DNA from 3 places in the Kribbella sp. NPDC059898 genome. Region 1 is predicted to be linked to each of the others. Evidence: riboswitches for the same ligand, from Rfam matches in the RefSeq annotation. Region 1 holds a riboswitch; each other region holds the start of a gene.
The links. A riboswitch is a leader RNA that binds a small molecule or an ion and turns the genes downstream of it on or off. The one in region 1 is predicted to bind cobalamin.
Positions count from the first base shown of each region.

Region 1 (4,381 bases):
GTCTTCGCGAGACTCGTCCAGGGCGGCTACGGTACGCACGGCTTCGTCGAGCAGCGCGACCACGTGCGGGAACGCGTCCCGGAAGAAGCCGGAGATCCGGATCGTCACGTCGATCCGCGGCCGGCCGAGCTCCTCCAGGCCCACGACCTCGAAGCTGGTCACCCGCCGGGACGCCTCGTCCCACACCGGCCGGCAGCCGAGCAGCCACAACACCTCGGCCAGGTCGTCACCCTGCGTCCGCATCGCCGACGTACCCCAGATCGTCAGCCCGACCGAGCGCGGGTACTCCCCCGTCTCCGCCTGATGCCGCGCCAGCAGCGAGTCGGCCAGCGCAACCCCCACGTCCCAGGCATTCCGGCTGGGAATCGCCTTCGGGTCCACCGCGTAGAAGTTCCGCCCGGTCGGCAGCACATTCACCAGCCCCCGGGTAGGCGACCCGGACGGCCCCGCCTCAACGAACCGCCCGTCCAACGCCCGCAGCACGTTCGCCAGCTCGTCCCCCGTCCGCCCCAACCGAGGCACAACCTCCCCCGCCGCAAACCGCAACGAAGCCACCACCCCACCCACACCCGGCTCCCCCGCCACACCCGCGCCATCGGCGTTGGGCTCCCCCGCCTTTCCTTCGACCCAGTCCCGGGCCAACACCTCGCTGACGACGACCGGGACCTTCGTCTCGTCCCACCCGAGCGTCTCCATCCCGAGTACGAGCTTCCGCGCGACCGCCTCCAAGATGTCCACCCCGTCAGCGGCAGTCACCGCCGGCAGGTCGACGAGTGTTGCGAGATCAGCGAGATCAGCCGCGGACCCAGGACTGGCGAGCAGGGCGGCCTCGTCGACGCCGAAAGCGTTCCCGAGCGCGGTCCGCAGCCCAGGGATCGCGTACGAACCACCCCACAGCTGTCGAGCCCGCAGTACGGCAAGCACCAGATTGACGCGTGCTTCGCCGGTCGGCGCGCCGCCGAGGACATGCAACCCGTCCCGGATCTGCACGTCCTTGATCTCGCACAGATACCCGTCGAGATGCAGCACGAACTCGTCGAACTCCTCGTCCGACGGCTTGTCCGACGTGTGCAGGTCATGGTGCAGTTGCGCCGCCTGGATCAGCGTCCAGATCTGCGCCCGCAACGTCGGCACCTTCTCCGGATCCAGCGCCGACACGGTCGCGTACTCGTCCAGCAGGTACTCGAGCTTCGCCATGTCGCCGTACGTCTCGGCCCGTGCCATCGGCGGCACCAGGTGGTCGACGACCGTCGCGTGCGCCCGCCGCTTCGCCTGCGTGCCCTCGCCGGGGTCGTTGACGATGAACGGGTACACCATCGGAAGGTTCCCGAGAACGGCGTCCGGCGCGCAGCCGGCCGCCATCCCGATCCCCTTGCCCGGCAGCCATTCCAGCGTCCCGTGCTTGCCCAGGTGTACGACGGCGTGCGCCCCGAAACCACCCTGCTCCGGAGCCGCCTCCAGCCACCGGTACGCCGCCAGGTAGTGGTGCGACGGCGCCATGTCCGGGTCGTGGTAGATCGCCACCGGGTTCTCCCCGAACCCGCGCGGCGGCTGGATCATCAGCACCACGTTCCCGAACCGCAACGCGGCCAGCGCGATCGCGGGCTCGGCGCCCGAGCGGTCGACGTACAGCTCGCCGGGGGCCGCGCCCCACGCCCCGATCATTGCCGCCTGCAACGATTCCGGCGTACGCCCGAACCACTGCGCGTACGTCGGCAGCGGCACCTTCGCGACCGCGTTCTCGAGCTGCTCGTCGGTCAGCCAGTCGGCGTCGTGCCCACCCGCGGCGATCAGCCGGTGGATCAGCCCGTCGGCGCCGTCCGCGCCCTGCAGCTCGCTCAGGTCGAGCCCGCCGAGGTCGTACCCGGCCGCCGCCAGCTCGCCGAGCAGCACGACCGCCGACGCCGGGGTGTCGAGACCGACCGCGTTCCCGATCCGCGCATGCTTCGTCGGGTACGACGAGAGCACCAGCGCGAGCCGCTTCTCGGCCGGCGGCACGTGCCGCAGGCGGGCGTGCGCGACCGCGATCCCCGCGAGCCGCGCGCACCGCTCCGGGTCCGGCGCGTACCGCGCGAGCCCGTCGGCATCGTACGACTTGAACGAGAACGGCACCGAGATCAGCCGCCCGTCGAACTCCGGGATCGCGACCTGCGTCGCCGCGTCCAGCGGACTCACCGCCGCGTCGCTGTCCAGCCACTGCTCACGGGTCGAGGTCAGCGCCAGCCCCTGGATCAACGGGATGTCGAGCGACGCGAGCGCACCCGCGTCCCAGGCGTCGTCCGCCCCGCCGGCACTCGCGTCCGCCGCGACCGATCCGCCTGCGGCAAGCAGCGTCGTCACGAGTACGTCGCACTTCCGGAGCAGGTCGAACAGCCCCGCGTTCTCGTCGCTCGTCGGGTCGAGTCCGCGCAGCGTCCCGCAGTACACCGGCAACGGCTGCGCCCCGGCGTCCGCGACCGCCCTGGCCAGGGCGTCGACGAACGCGGTGTTCCCGGAGATCTCGTGCGCGCGGTAGTAGACGATCCCGACGACGGGCCGGTCGTCCTCGACGTACGTCCCACGAACGCCGTACGCCGGGAGCGCGCGCGGCGGCTCGAACTCGTCGCCGGTCAGCAGCAGGGTGTCGCGCAGGAACCCGGCCAGGTTGCGGAGGTTGTCCGCGCCGCCCTCGCGCAGGTAGGCGAGCGCCTCGGTGACCGCACCGGCCGGCACGGTCGACAGCGACATCAGCTCGGCATCCGGCGCCGCCTCACCACTCACGACGACAGCAGGCTTCCCAGAGGCCAGTACGGCGTCCAGCCCTTCCTCCCATGCGCGGCGCCCACCGAGCAGCCGCACGACAACGACGGCTGCGTCGTCGAGCAGCGGGGCCAGGGCTTCGGGGGCGAGCCGCGCCGGATTGGCCACCGCCCAGCCCGCACCTGCCTCCGCTGCGGCCAGCAGGTCGGTATCAGCAGTAGACAGCAGCAGAAGATTCGCAGCCACGACAGCACAGTCCTTCCCGGGGTATCCACGCCCCAGCTACAGGTACGACGGCGGCAGTTCCTGACTCCCCCTACGCGGGTCACAGTGGCGGGACCGTCCCGGATTCACACCGGGTTCCTGCTGATGCCGTCGGTTGACGCTGCTGACTCTATCTGTGCATCGCGTAGTGGGCAGCCAGCAGGTCGGTGCCCCAGTCGTTGCGAAGATCACGCCACACCGAGTGGATGTGGTTCGCGTTGTCCTGGGTGTTGTCGTACTCCGCGAGGAACGTCGGCCCGGCGATCGAGTAGTAGTGGCGGTGGCCAATGCCGGGAGTCGTCTCGCCGGCCCACGCGAACGTCAGGTGCTCGATGCCGTTCTCGGTGATGTCCTGCCACGTCTGCAGGCCGATCGGCCCGGCGGCGCGGCCGACGTACTGGCCGATCAGCAAGCTCAGGAGCTGGCGTTGCCGTTCGTCCATGTCGCCGTACGGCAGGCCGCGGTGCAGGAGCGACGCGTCAGCGACCGGGTCGTGACGGGTCAGGAGGTCGTCGGGGGCGTCAGGAGAGACCAGGGCTACCTCTAGCTGGCCAGGCTCCAGTGCGTGCAGCAGCTCGAAGCCCAGGTCCTGCTCTGCGACCAGGAACCGCCGTCCGGTCTCAGGACCGGTCAGTACCTGTGCCGGGTTCGACCCGATGAACTGTGGGGTGAACGCGATCGCCCCGTCGATAACAGCCACATGCAGTGCCAGGTGGTGCCCGTTGAGGCGCCAGGCCCACGGGCCGGTGCCAGCCGGGTCGCCGAGGATCCGTAGGAAGAACCGACCGCCAAGAACCGAGCCCTCCCAGTCTCCTGACGCCGGCAGCGCCGGGATGCCGCGCAGGATGACCTCTGCGTCCAACACGGCCCAGGAGTCGGCTGCACCGCGTTCACTGCAGCCAAGCTCGACCAGGCGCTTGGCCAGCAACTGCTGAGCCGATGTGAGCTCCGACAGCGGCAGCCCGGCCCGATCACCAGGCAGGTACGTCCACTCCTTGTGGTCGGGTGTGTCGAACGGTGCCTTGATCTTGTCGAGCTGTGCGGGCGACAGGCTCGCCAGGAGATCCAGTACGGCGTCCCGCGTCTGCTCTACAACCATGCCGATCGCTCCTGTTCCGTGGGTTCGTACGTGGTCCATTGTTCGAACGGCCGGTCCAGCTTGTACCGGAAATCGGGCTGGCGCAGCAGGACGCGTGTTCCCGCGTTGGCTGGGTTCCGCAGCGACTCGAAGAACCGCACCGACCAGTGGAACCAGCGCATGCAAAACAGCCGCATGGTGAGACCGTGCGACACCAGCAGCACGTTCTTCGGCGCGTCCGCACTCTCGAAGTCGCGGTGCATCGTCTCGAGAAACGTGGAGACCCGGTCATACACGTCG
Region 1 covers NZ_JBHWKR010000006.1:290,518-294,898, reverse strand. The annotation lists gene cobN (cobaltochelatase subunit CobN) at 1-2,985, opposite strand, end outside; cobalamin riboswitch at 3,019-3,145, opposite strand; gene ACFV9C_RS21270 (DUF3500 domain-containing protein) at 3,134-4,102, opposite strand; gene ACFV9C_RS21265 (phosphoglycerate mutase family protein) at 4,093-4,381, opposite strand, start outside.

Region 2 (4,381 bases), on a different contig from region 1:
GGTACACCCGGTTCTGCGAGTACAGCGCGACCGGGTTGCTCAGGACGCGGCCCGGGTACAGGTTGACCATCACCATGTAGCGGGACCAGACGGCCTTGCGGCGGATGTTGTAGAGGACCAGGTTCGAGTCGTTCTGGACGTTCAGGATCGCGCCGGTGCTGCCGGCGGTTCCGCTGGCCCAGACCGTCGTACGGCCGGAGATGACGACCAGGTTGCCGTCGGGCCGCATCATCAGCGTGGACGACTTGCGGTTGGTCATGGTCGCCCAGATCGGGGTCCGACCCTTGACCAGCACAGCGTTGCCGTCGGTCTGCATGACCAGCGTGTAGACCTTGTTGAGCGAGCGGAGGTACTGGCCGGGCTTCAGGTACTGGCCCGGGCGCAGCAGCCCTCCCGACGGTGTGGTGGCGGTGACAGCGGTGGCAGCCGTCTGCGACGCGGGGGCGGCGTGCGCGGCCGACGGAACAAGCAGGGTGGCACCGGCCGCCGCACCGACGGCGAGGCCGGCGAGCAGGCGGGTGCCGACCGACTTGATCGAGATCATGCGGTTGTTCTCCGATTCCCGAGGATGGCCGGGATCTTTCCCGGCCGCCGAGATTGACGCCGTGGGCAACCAATCGGTTGTCACGCTAGGACGGCTGCGGGTCGCACCCGGGCCCTTTCGACGGTGGTGGAAAGGCTGGCGGTTAATCAGGTTCGTCTGGGGCGGTCGGACCTGTCACCATGTTCCGGTGGCAGCAAGTCTTCGCTCGCGGCTGGCCCGGTTGCGTGTCGATCTGACCCCGTGGCGTGGTTCCCGCGATTTCCGCGTCCTGCTGGTCGCCGGCTCGGTCTTCTTCCTCGGCGGCATGGTCGGGTACGTCGCGCTGCCGTACCAGCTGTACCAACTCACCGGCTCGAACTTCGCGGTCGGCGCGATGGGCCTGGTGACGATCGCCCCGCTGGTGGTCTTCGGCCTGTACGGCGGTGCGCTCGCGGACCACGTGGAACGCCGGAAACTGCTGGTCGGCACCGGGATCGCGCAGGTCGTGATCTCCGCGCTGATGGTGACGAACACGCTGCTCGCGCATCCGCAGGTCTGGCTGATCTACGTCTGCGGCGCGCTGAACGCGGTCGCCTCCTCCCTGCAGCGCCCGAGCCGGGAGGCCCTGCTGCCGCGGGTGGTGAAGCACGAGGAGATCCCGGCCGCGGTCGCGTTGAGCTCGCTGACCTCGCAGATCGGGCAGCTCGCCGGCCCGGCGCTGGGCGGCGTACTGGTCGGATCCGTGGGCGTGACCTGGGCGTTCTCGGTCGAGCTGGCCGGGATCGTGTTCGCGACGCTGCTGTACGCCCGGCTCGGGTCGTACCGGTCGAAGGAGCACACCACGGCGCCGAGTCTGCGGGCGATCGGCGGCGGGATCGTGTACGCGTTCCGCCGCAAGGACCTGCTGGCGACGTACCTGGTGGACATGGTCGGGATGTTCCTGGCGATGCCGATCGTGCTGTTCCCGGCGTTCGCGACCGACGTACTGAAGGAGCCGAGGCTGCTCGGGCTGCTGTACAGCGCGGAGGCGATCGGGGCGATGTGTGCCTCGCTCACCAGCGGCTGGGCGAAACACGTCCACCACCAGGGGCGGGCCGTCGTGCTCGCGACGATGGGCTGGGGCGCCGCGGTCGGGATCGCCGGGCTGGCGCCGAACATCTGGTTCGCGATCGGGTTCTTCGCGCTGGCCGGCGCCTGCGACATGGTGTCGGTGCTGTTCCGCTCGGTGATCTGGAACCAGACCATCCCGGACGAGATGCGCGGCCGGCTGGCCGGGATCGAGATGCTCGGGTACTCGCTCGGCCCGCTCGGCGGTCAGGCCCGCTCCGGCCTGGTCGCCGACCTCACCACGGTCCGGACCGCGATCGTCAGCGGCGGCGTCCTGTGCGTCGCCGGCGTGCTCGCGACCTCGGTCTGGCTGCGCGAGTTCTGGCGGTACGACGCCCGCACCGACGAACACGCCGTCCGCGAAAGGCAACTCCGCGCCGCCGGTTAGAGTCTCAGTCATCATGCGTACCCTGATCGCCGCCGGGCTGGCCGTCGTACTGCTTGCGGGGTGTGGGGGTCATGGGCAGGAGACCGCGCCGAGTGTGCCGCCGCTGGTGTCGGTGAGCGGGTTCGACACCCCGTCCGCGACGCCCTCGGACACGCCGTCACCGACCGCGTCGGCGACGCCTGTCGAGACGCTGTGCACCTCGATCGACGAGACGTTGGTCCGGACCACGCTGGCCGTGCCGGTGGTGAAGATCGTGCGCCAGAACCCGCCGGCCGAGATCGACATCCCGTCGTACGACGTCTGCCAGCTGAGCCTGAGTACCGCGCCGGACGGCCCGGTGCTGCGGATCGGGGTCTCGGTGCTGCAGGCAACCGCCGCGACGCTGGCGGCGGCGCGGAAGACGTACGCCGCGCACGGGCGGGAGCCGGCCGTGACCGCGAACGTCGGCGACGGCGGGTACGGGACGAGCCAGTTCCTGGTGTTCCTGCTCGACGGCCGGCTGTACAAGCTCTCCGGTCCGCAGGCCACGCTCGCGAAGTACGTCGTCCTCGGGCAGGAGGTCGCCCGGCAGGCGCCGGGGCTGCAGGCGCCCGCGCTCGAGATCACCCGGCCGGAGTGCGATCGCGGATCGGACGCGGCCGAGCAGGTGCTGGGCGTACCGGCGACGGCCCGCCGCGACGGCGAGACCCTCGTCGGCGACCCGGTGTGCGGCTGGATCACCGCCACCCGCGTGCTGTACTCCTCGGTCCGCCGGGAGCCGGACGCGAAGGCGTTGATGGCCCCGCTCCGGAACGCCTCCACCTCGCAGTCGATCCCGCTCGGCGACGAGGGGTACATCGACACCGCGACCGGCCGGACCACGATCCGGGTCGGCGACGACAAGCTGGTCGACCTGGTCCCGCTGCCGGCCCGCGCGGTCAACCCGGACCTGATGACCCAGTTCGCGCTCGCCCTTTCGTCGCTCTACACGCACTGACCCGGGTGCTATGGTGACCGCGCCGTGGTGTTCGGGAAGCCGGTGAAGTACCGGCGCGGCCCTCGCCACTGTGATCGGGATGTGCACCTGTCGTACCCGTAAGGGGACCACTGGCCGCGTGCGGCTGGGAAGGTCAGACCGGTGGACGTGGTACCCGTCAGCCAGGAGACCGGCCACGGCGCTGACCCGTCCACGAGGTGCTGGAGGAGCGGTCCACTCATGGCCGTCGTACGTGTGCTTGCTGTCGCCCTGTCCTTGACCCTGCTGGCCGGCTGCGCGCCGTCCGCCGCGGAGAGTCCCGGGGCCACCACGGTGAAGAACTGCGGGATCGACGTGTCCGTCGACGGGCCGCCGAAGCGGGTGTTCGCGGCGTACCAGCCCGCGATCGAGCTGGCCCACGCGCTGGGTATCTCGGACCGCCTGGTCGGTACGGCGTACCTCGACTCCCAGGTGCTGCCGGAGTACGCCGCCGCGCAGTCGAAGGCGAAGTACTTCAAGAACCTGCCGAGCCGCGAGGAACTGCTCAGCCTGCACCCGGACTTCGTACTGTCCGGGTTCAACGACGTGTTCAGCGCCGTCGGGAGCGACGCGAGTTTCGGCAGCCGCAAGAGCCTCGCCGACCTCGGCGTACAGACTTGGATCTTCAGCCCGCTCTGCCCGACCGCGGACGGCAACGGCGACGAGGCGATCGACCCGGCGACGGTCTCGATGGACAACGTGTACGCCGACCTGCGCGACCTCGGCCGGCTGTTCGGCGTCGAGGACCGCGCCGAGCAGGTGATCGCCGACCAGCAGAAGCGGATCGCCGCGGTCGCGGCCGCCGTGAAGGATGCGCCGCGCCCGACGGTGGCGATCGTCCGCCCGGGCCTGGAAGGCGGCGGGATGACCGTGTCCGGCGGTCCGGACTTCGGTACGGTGCTGATCCGGCAGGCGGGCGGCGTGAACGCGTTCGCCGACCTGACCTCGAAGCGGAACGTGAAGATCAGCGTCGAGGAGTTCATCAAGCGGGACCCCGACTACGTGCTGATCAGCGGGTGCTGCGACGCGTCGCTGACACCCGCGGCCTCGCAGCCGGGCGTTCGGAAGATCCTCGCCAATCCGGCGTTCGCGAACCTGAAGGCAGTGCGTTCCCAGCACGTCGTGCCGTGGCTGTTCGCGAACCATTCCGCCGGCGTCCGCGGCGCCTACACCACCGAGAACCTCGGCCACATCCTGCACCCCGACCTGGTCAAGTGAAGCGCGCGGCCGGTCTGGTCGCGGTGCTGGCGGTCGTCGTCGTGCTGTCCTTGTGCGTCGGCGACCGCTGGATCGGGCCCGGCGCTGTGTACCGGGCGCTGGCGGACTTCAGCGGCAGCGACGGCGACCGCGTGGTCCGGTACCTGCGGTT
Region 2 covers NZ_JBHWKR010000001.1:1,003,929-1,008,309, forward strand. The annotation lists gene ACFV9C_RS04935 (hypothetical protein) at 1-544, opposite strand, end outside; gene ACFV9C_RS04940 (MFS transporter) at 732-2,018, shown strand; gene ACFV9C_RS04945 (hypothetical protein) at 2,032-2,994, shown strand; cobalamin riboswitch at 3,003-3,187, shown strand; gene ACFV9C_RS04950 (ABC transporter substrate-binding protein) at 3,214-4,230, shown strand; gene ACFV9C_RS04955 (FecCD family ABC transporter permease) at 4,227-4,381, shown strand, end outside.
Region 2: linked by a shared signal. The riboswitch ahead of ACFV9C_RS04950 (ABC transporter substrate-binding protein) and the one ahead of cobN (cobaltochelatase subunit CobN) in region 1 are both predicted to bind cobalamin.

Region 3 (4,381 bases), on a different contig from region 1:
ACGGACCTTGTCCAGGGCAGGCAGCACCTCGTGGTTGCCTAGAGCAACCACTGTGCGTCCGCCGAGAATGTCCATGCCGATGACTGTAGCTGGCGGGCCGGACAGTTTTCAAAGCCGGGAACCCCTTATTTTCAAGGGAATTAGTTATCCACAGATTTATGACTTGTTGAGGACGCAATCGCCGCAGAGAGGGCCGTCGCGATCGGGAGCGGCGCGGTAGATGAGGCAGCAGCTGCGGCGGCGGAAAGGGTTGGAGGTGTGGGCGCCGCGAAGGGGTGGGACGTCCAGCAGGGCAGTGGCGACGGCACGGGAGCGGGTGGCGAGGGTGGGGGCGGCGTTTGACAGAGCGGTGGCGGCGCCGTTGACGGCTGAGGCGACGTTGCCTACCAGGATGTGGTCCGAGAGGTCGAAAGCCTGGGCGATCGTGGGCAGTGGGCCGTCGAAGAGTTCGTGGTGCAGGTCTCCGCCGGCCGGCGGGATCGGGGGTAGGGAGAGGGGGAAGGCGCCGCCGAGGACGGGTTGCCAGTGGAGTTGGTCGAGGGCGAGGGTCGGGACGCGGTCCTCGAGTACGACGGCAGCAAGAGCTGGGGAGATCAGGCGGGCGACCAGGCCCAGATGGGTCACCGAGGCGGCGACGCGTACTTCGATCGCCGTCGGGTCCTGGCCGCTCGCGGCGCCTAGGTAGGCCCGTGTCTGGGCGATGCGATCCGCCAGGATCGCAGGATCGTCAACAATCTCCACGAGCCGGCGCCAGGGCGGATCCGGCGTCGGGTCCACGTGCTGTTCGACGGCGAAGAACGGGCCCAGGGCGGCGATCCGGTCGAGGAGTGTCACACCGCGACCTGGACGGGAGTGCGGAGCAGGCGGTCGGCAAGTGGGCCGAAGACCGCGCCGATCACGCCCCAGAGCAGGACCTGTGCGCCGACGGAGTACAGGCGGAACGCGTACAGGCGGTCCACGTCGAAGCCTGGGTAGACGATCGTCCCGTGGGAGTCGGTCAGCGGCAGCGGGGTCTCGGTCGCGTGCCGGCCGTACTCCTGCACGTTCGCGGCGAGGTGGCCGAGTGATGGCAGGACGGCCATCACGACGCCGATCAGTACGACGTACGCCGCCAGCGCCAGGAGGGTCGCGTTCCAGTTGCCGAAGCGGGGGCGCAGGAGCTTGCCCAGGGCAACGGCACCGATCAGGAAGAGGAGTGAGCAGACGACCATCGCCAGGTACAGGTTGGCGCGGGTCTGGATGGTCTCCTCGTGGCCGATCGCGGGTGGGTTCGCGGGGTACTTCAGGAAGAGTACGAAGTAGAACCCGAGGAAACCGCCCACCGCGACCAGCATCGCGAGCGTGCGCGGGCGGAGGTTGCCGACGCGGCCGAGGCAGATCGTGTACGCGACCGCGAACACGGCACCCATCGCGATCCCGAACAGGATCATGCCGACGCCCAACCCGGCGTTCGCCTGGAGTGTCCGGCTGAACAGGTCTGGCCCGGACGGCTCGTGGGCGGCGTCGCGGCCGGCTTCGTAGTCGATCGCGGCCTGGATCTGCGGTTCGGCGAAGATTCGTGCGAAACCGAACGCGACCAGACCGCCCGCTCCGCCGGCCAGCAGGCCGCGGAGGATCAGTTTGCGCTCCACCTCAGTGGCAGGGGAAGCCGAGGAAGTGCCGCGCGTCGTGCACGAACTCGTGGATGTGCATGTCCTTGCCGAAGATCGAGTACGCGCCCTGGTCGACGCCGATGAAGTAGTACGCCAGGAACGCCAGGAACGCCGTACCGACCAGCCACAGCACGGCCTTCGACACCGGAAGAACAACCGTCGTCGTCGACGCAGACAGATTACTCACGTGAGAGCCTCCTTCAGGGGATCGTGCGTCCCGCTACCAGTGGAGCGTCGTGACGGCGAAGTATCTGACTTACCGGACGTGTCCGGCTCACAGTGGCGCGACCGTGCCGAATTCCCATCGGCTTCCTTGCGCCGTCACTGTCTGGGAGGGTACGGACCTCACCCCCGGCCAGTCAACCGACGAACGTGCGCAGCTCCTTGACCAGCTCGACACTGGCGTCGTTCTCGATCCGCCGGGTCGAGACGCTCTCGACGTTGAACCCGAACGGGATCCCACGGTCCCGGCAGTACGTCGACAAAGTACGGGCGATCCCGACGCAGTGCGCGTACGAGTCCGCGACCGGGTCGCCGGAATGCACCAGCTCGTTACGGAGCCACCGCGGCACCCGGACACCGAGCCAGGCAAGGAACTCCAGCGTCTTCACCGAGCCGCAGATCGACAGCGTGAACACGATCGGCACCGGCTCGACGTTCTCGGCGCGGCACAGGTACAGATAGTCCGACGCCAGGTCCATCGCGGCGCCGACGTCGTAGATGATCTGCGTCACGAAGAACGAGCAACCGCTGCGCTGCTTCCGGAGCAGCCGCTCGTGCTCGTCGAGGCGGGACGAGTGCCGTTCCGGGATCGTCACGCCGCCGAGCGGCAGGGCCGACCCGGAGCGCTGCCACAGGTCGTACGCGGCCGGCAGCGTCGTTCGTACCTCGGCCGCGCTGGTCGGGGCGCCGACCATCACGGTGCCGAGCTGGTCCGAGGGACGCCGTACCCAGGAGTCCAGCTCGGCCGCGGTGTACTTGCCGACCGAGCGGTACACGATCGTCGGCCGGTCCCACCAGGACAGCTGGTCGGCGAGGAAGTCCGCCGGGTCCATCGTCGGGCTGAACGGGAACGGCCGCTCCTCCGGTATCCGCTCCGCCTCGTCGTCGATGTCGTAGAGGATCAGCGCGTCGATGTCGAGCTGCTCGAGCCGCGTCCTCGTCACCGCGGTGAAGCGTTCGAGCGCGTCCGGGGCGATCGACCGGCGGGGCGGCGTCATCCCGTACAGCAACAACTCAGTACCGCGCCCACTCCCCAGCAACGCCGACAGATCGTTCACCGAGCCAGCTTAAAGGAGGACACCAGCCGGCACGCGAGGTAGACGAGGAACGAGATCGTCGTGATGTACGGGCTGATCGGCACCGAACTGCCCGCGGACAAGAGGATTCCGCCGACCGCCGCGGTGACCGCGAAGGCGACGCTGAGCAGCGGTACGACGATCGGCGACGACGAGACCCGGAGCGCCGCGGCGGCCGGGGTGACGAGCAGCGAGAGGACGAGCAGCGCCCCGACGATCTGCACCGAGACCGCGACCGCGAGGCCGAGCAGGATCATGAAGACGATCGACAGTACGCCGACCGGAACGCCCCGCGCGGCCGCGACGTCGGCGTCGGTGCTTGCGAAGAGCAACGGTCTCCACACCAGCACCAGTCCGGCCACGACCAGCACCGAGATCCCGATCAGCGACGTGATCTGCGGGGTGTCGATCGCCACGATCTGCCCGGTCAGCAGGCCGAACTTGTTCGCCGCCCGCCCGTGGTACAGCCCGAGGCACAGGATGCCGAGCCCGAGACCGAACGGCATCAGTACGGCGGTCACCGAGTTCCGGTCCCGCGCCCGCGCGCCCAGTACGCCGATCAGCAGCGCCGCGACCAGCGATCCGGCGAGCGCGCCGGTGACCACGCCGGCGCCGAACAGCAGGCCGGCCGCCGCGCCGGCGAACGACAGCTCGCTGACGCCGTGCACCGCGAACGCCATGTCGCGCATCATCACGAACACCCCGATCAGCCCGCCGACGACGCCGAGCACGACGCAGGCGATGATCGAGTTCCGCAGCAGCGGCAGCAGTTCGGCGTACCCGGAGAAGTCGAAGATCATCGGGCACCGACCGGTTCGTGCTGCTGCTCGGGGATGCCCGCGACCAGGATCCGCCCGTTGTGCCGGATCACCTCGACCCGCGCGTCGTACAGCTCGCTCAGTACCTCGGTGGTCAGCACCTCGTCCGGCGTACCGATCCGGAACCGCTGGTTGGCGATGTACAGCACCCGGTCGACCTTGTCCAGGATCGGGTTGATGTCGTGGGTGACGAACAGTACGCCGAGGTCGAGCCGCCGGCGGGCGTCGTCGACGAGGTCGCTGACCAGCCGTTGATGCGGCAGATCCAGCGACAGCAACGGCTCGTCGCACAGCAGCAACCGCGGGTCGGCCGCCAGCGCCTGGGCGATCCGCAGCCGCTGCTGCTCGCCGCCCGACAGCGACGACAACGGGGTGGACGCGTACGCCTCGGCTCCGACCGACGACAGCAACTGGTTCACCCGCTGCCGGCGCCGCCGCGACGGGATCGGCACGCCCCACCGGTGCCCGTCCAGCCCGAGCGCGACCAGGTCCCGGCCCCGCAGCGGTACGCCGTCATCCGCCGGCCGTTGCTGCGGGATGTACCCGATCCGCCGGTCGCCGCGACGGACCGGCGTACCGAGGAACGTCGCCGTACCGGAGCGGAGCCGGGTCT
Region 3 covers NZ_JBHWKR010000002.1:101,956-106,336, forward strand. The annotation lists gene ACFV9C_RS06030 (DUF222 domain-containing protein) at 1-75, opposite strand, end outside; gene ACFV9C_RS06035 ((2Fe-2S)-binding protein) at 157-834, opposite strand; gene ACFV9C_RS06040 (CbtA family protein) at 831-1,631, opposite strand; gene ACFV9C_RS06045 (CbtB-domain containing protein) at 1,633-1,839, opposite strand; adenosylcobalamin (AdoCbl) riboswitch at 1,889-1,977, opposite strand; gene ACFV9C_RS06050 (methylenetetrahydrofolate reductase) at 2,012-2,932, opposite strand; gene ACFV9C_RS06055 (metal ABC transporter permease) at 2,929-3,750, opposite strand; gene ACFV9C_RS06060 (metal ABC transporter ATP-binding protein) at 3,747-4,381, opposite strand, start outside.
Region 3: linked by a shared signal. The riboswitch ahead of ACFV9C_RS06045 (CbtB-domain containing protein) and the one ahead of cobN (cobaltochelatase subunit CobN) in region 1 are both predicted to bind cobalamin.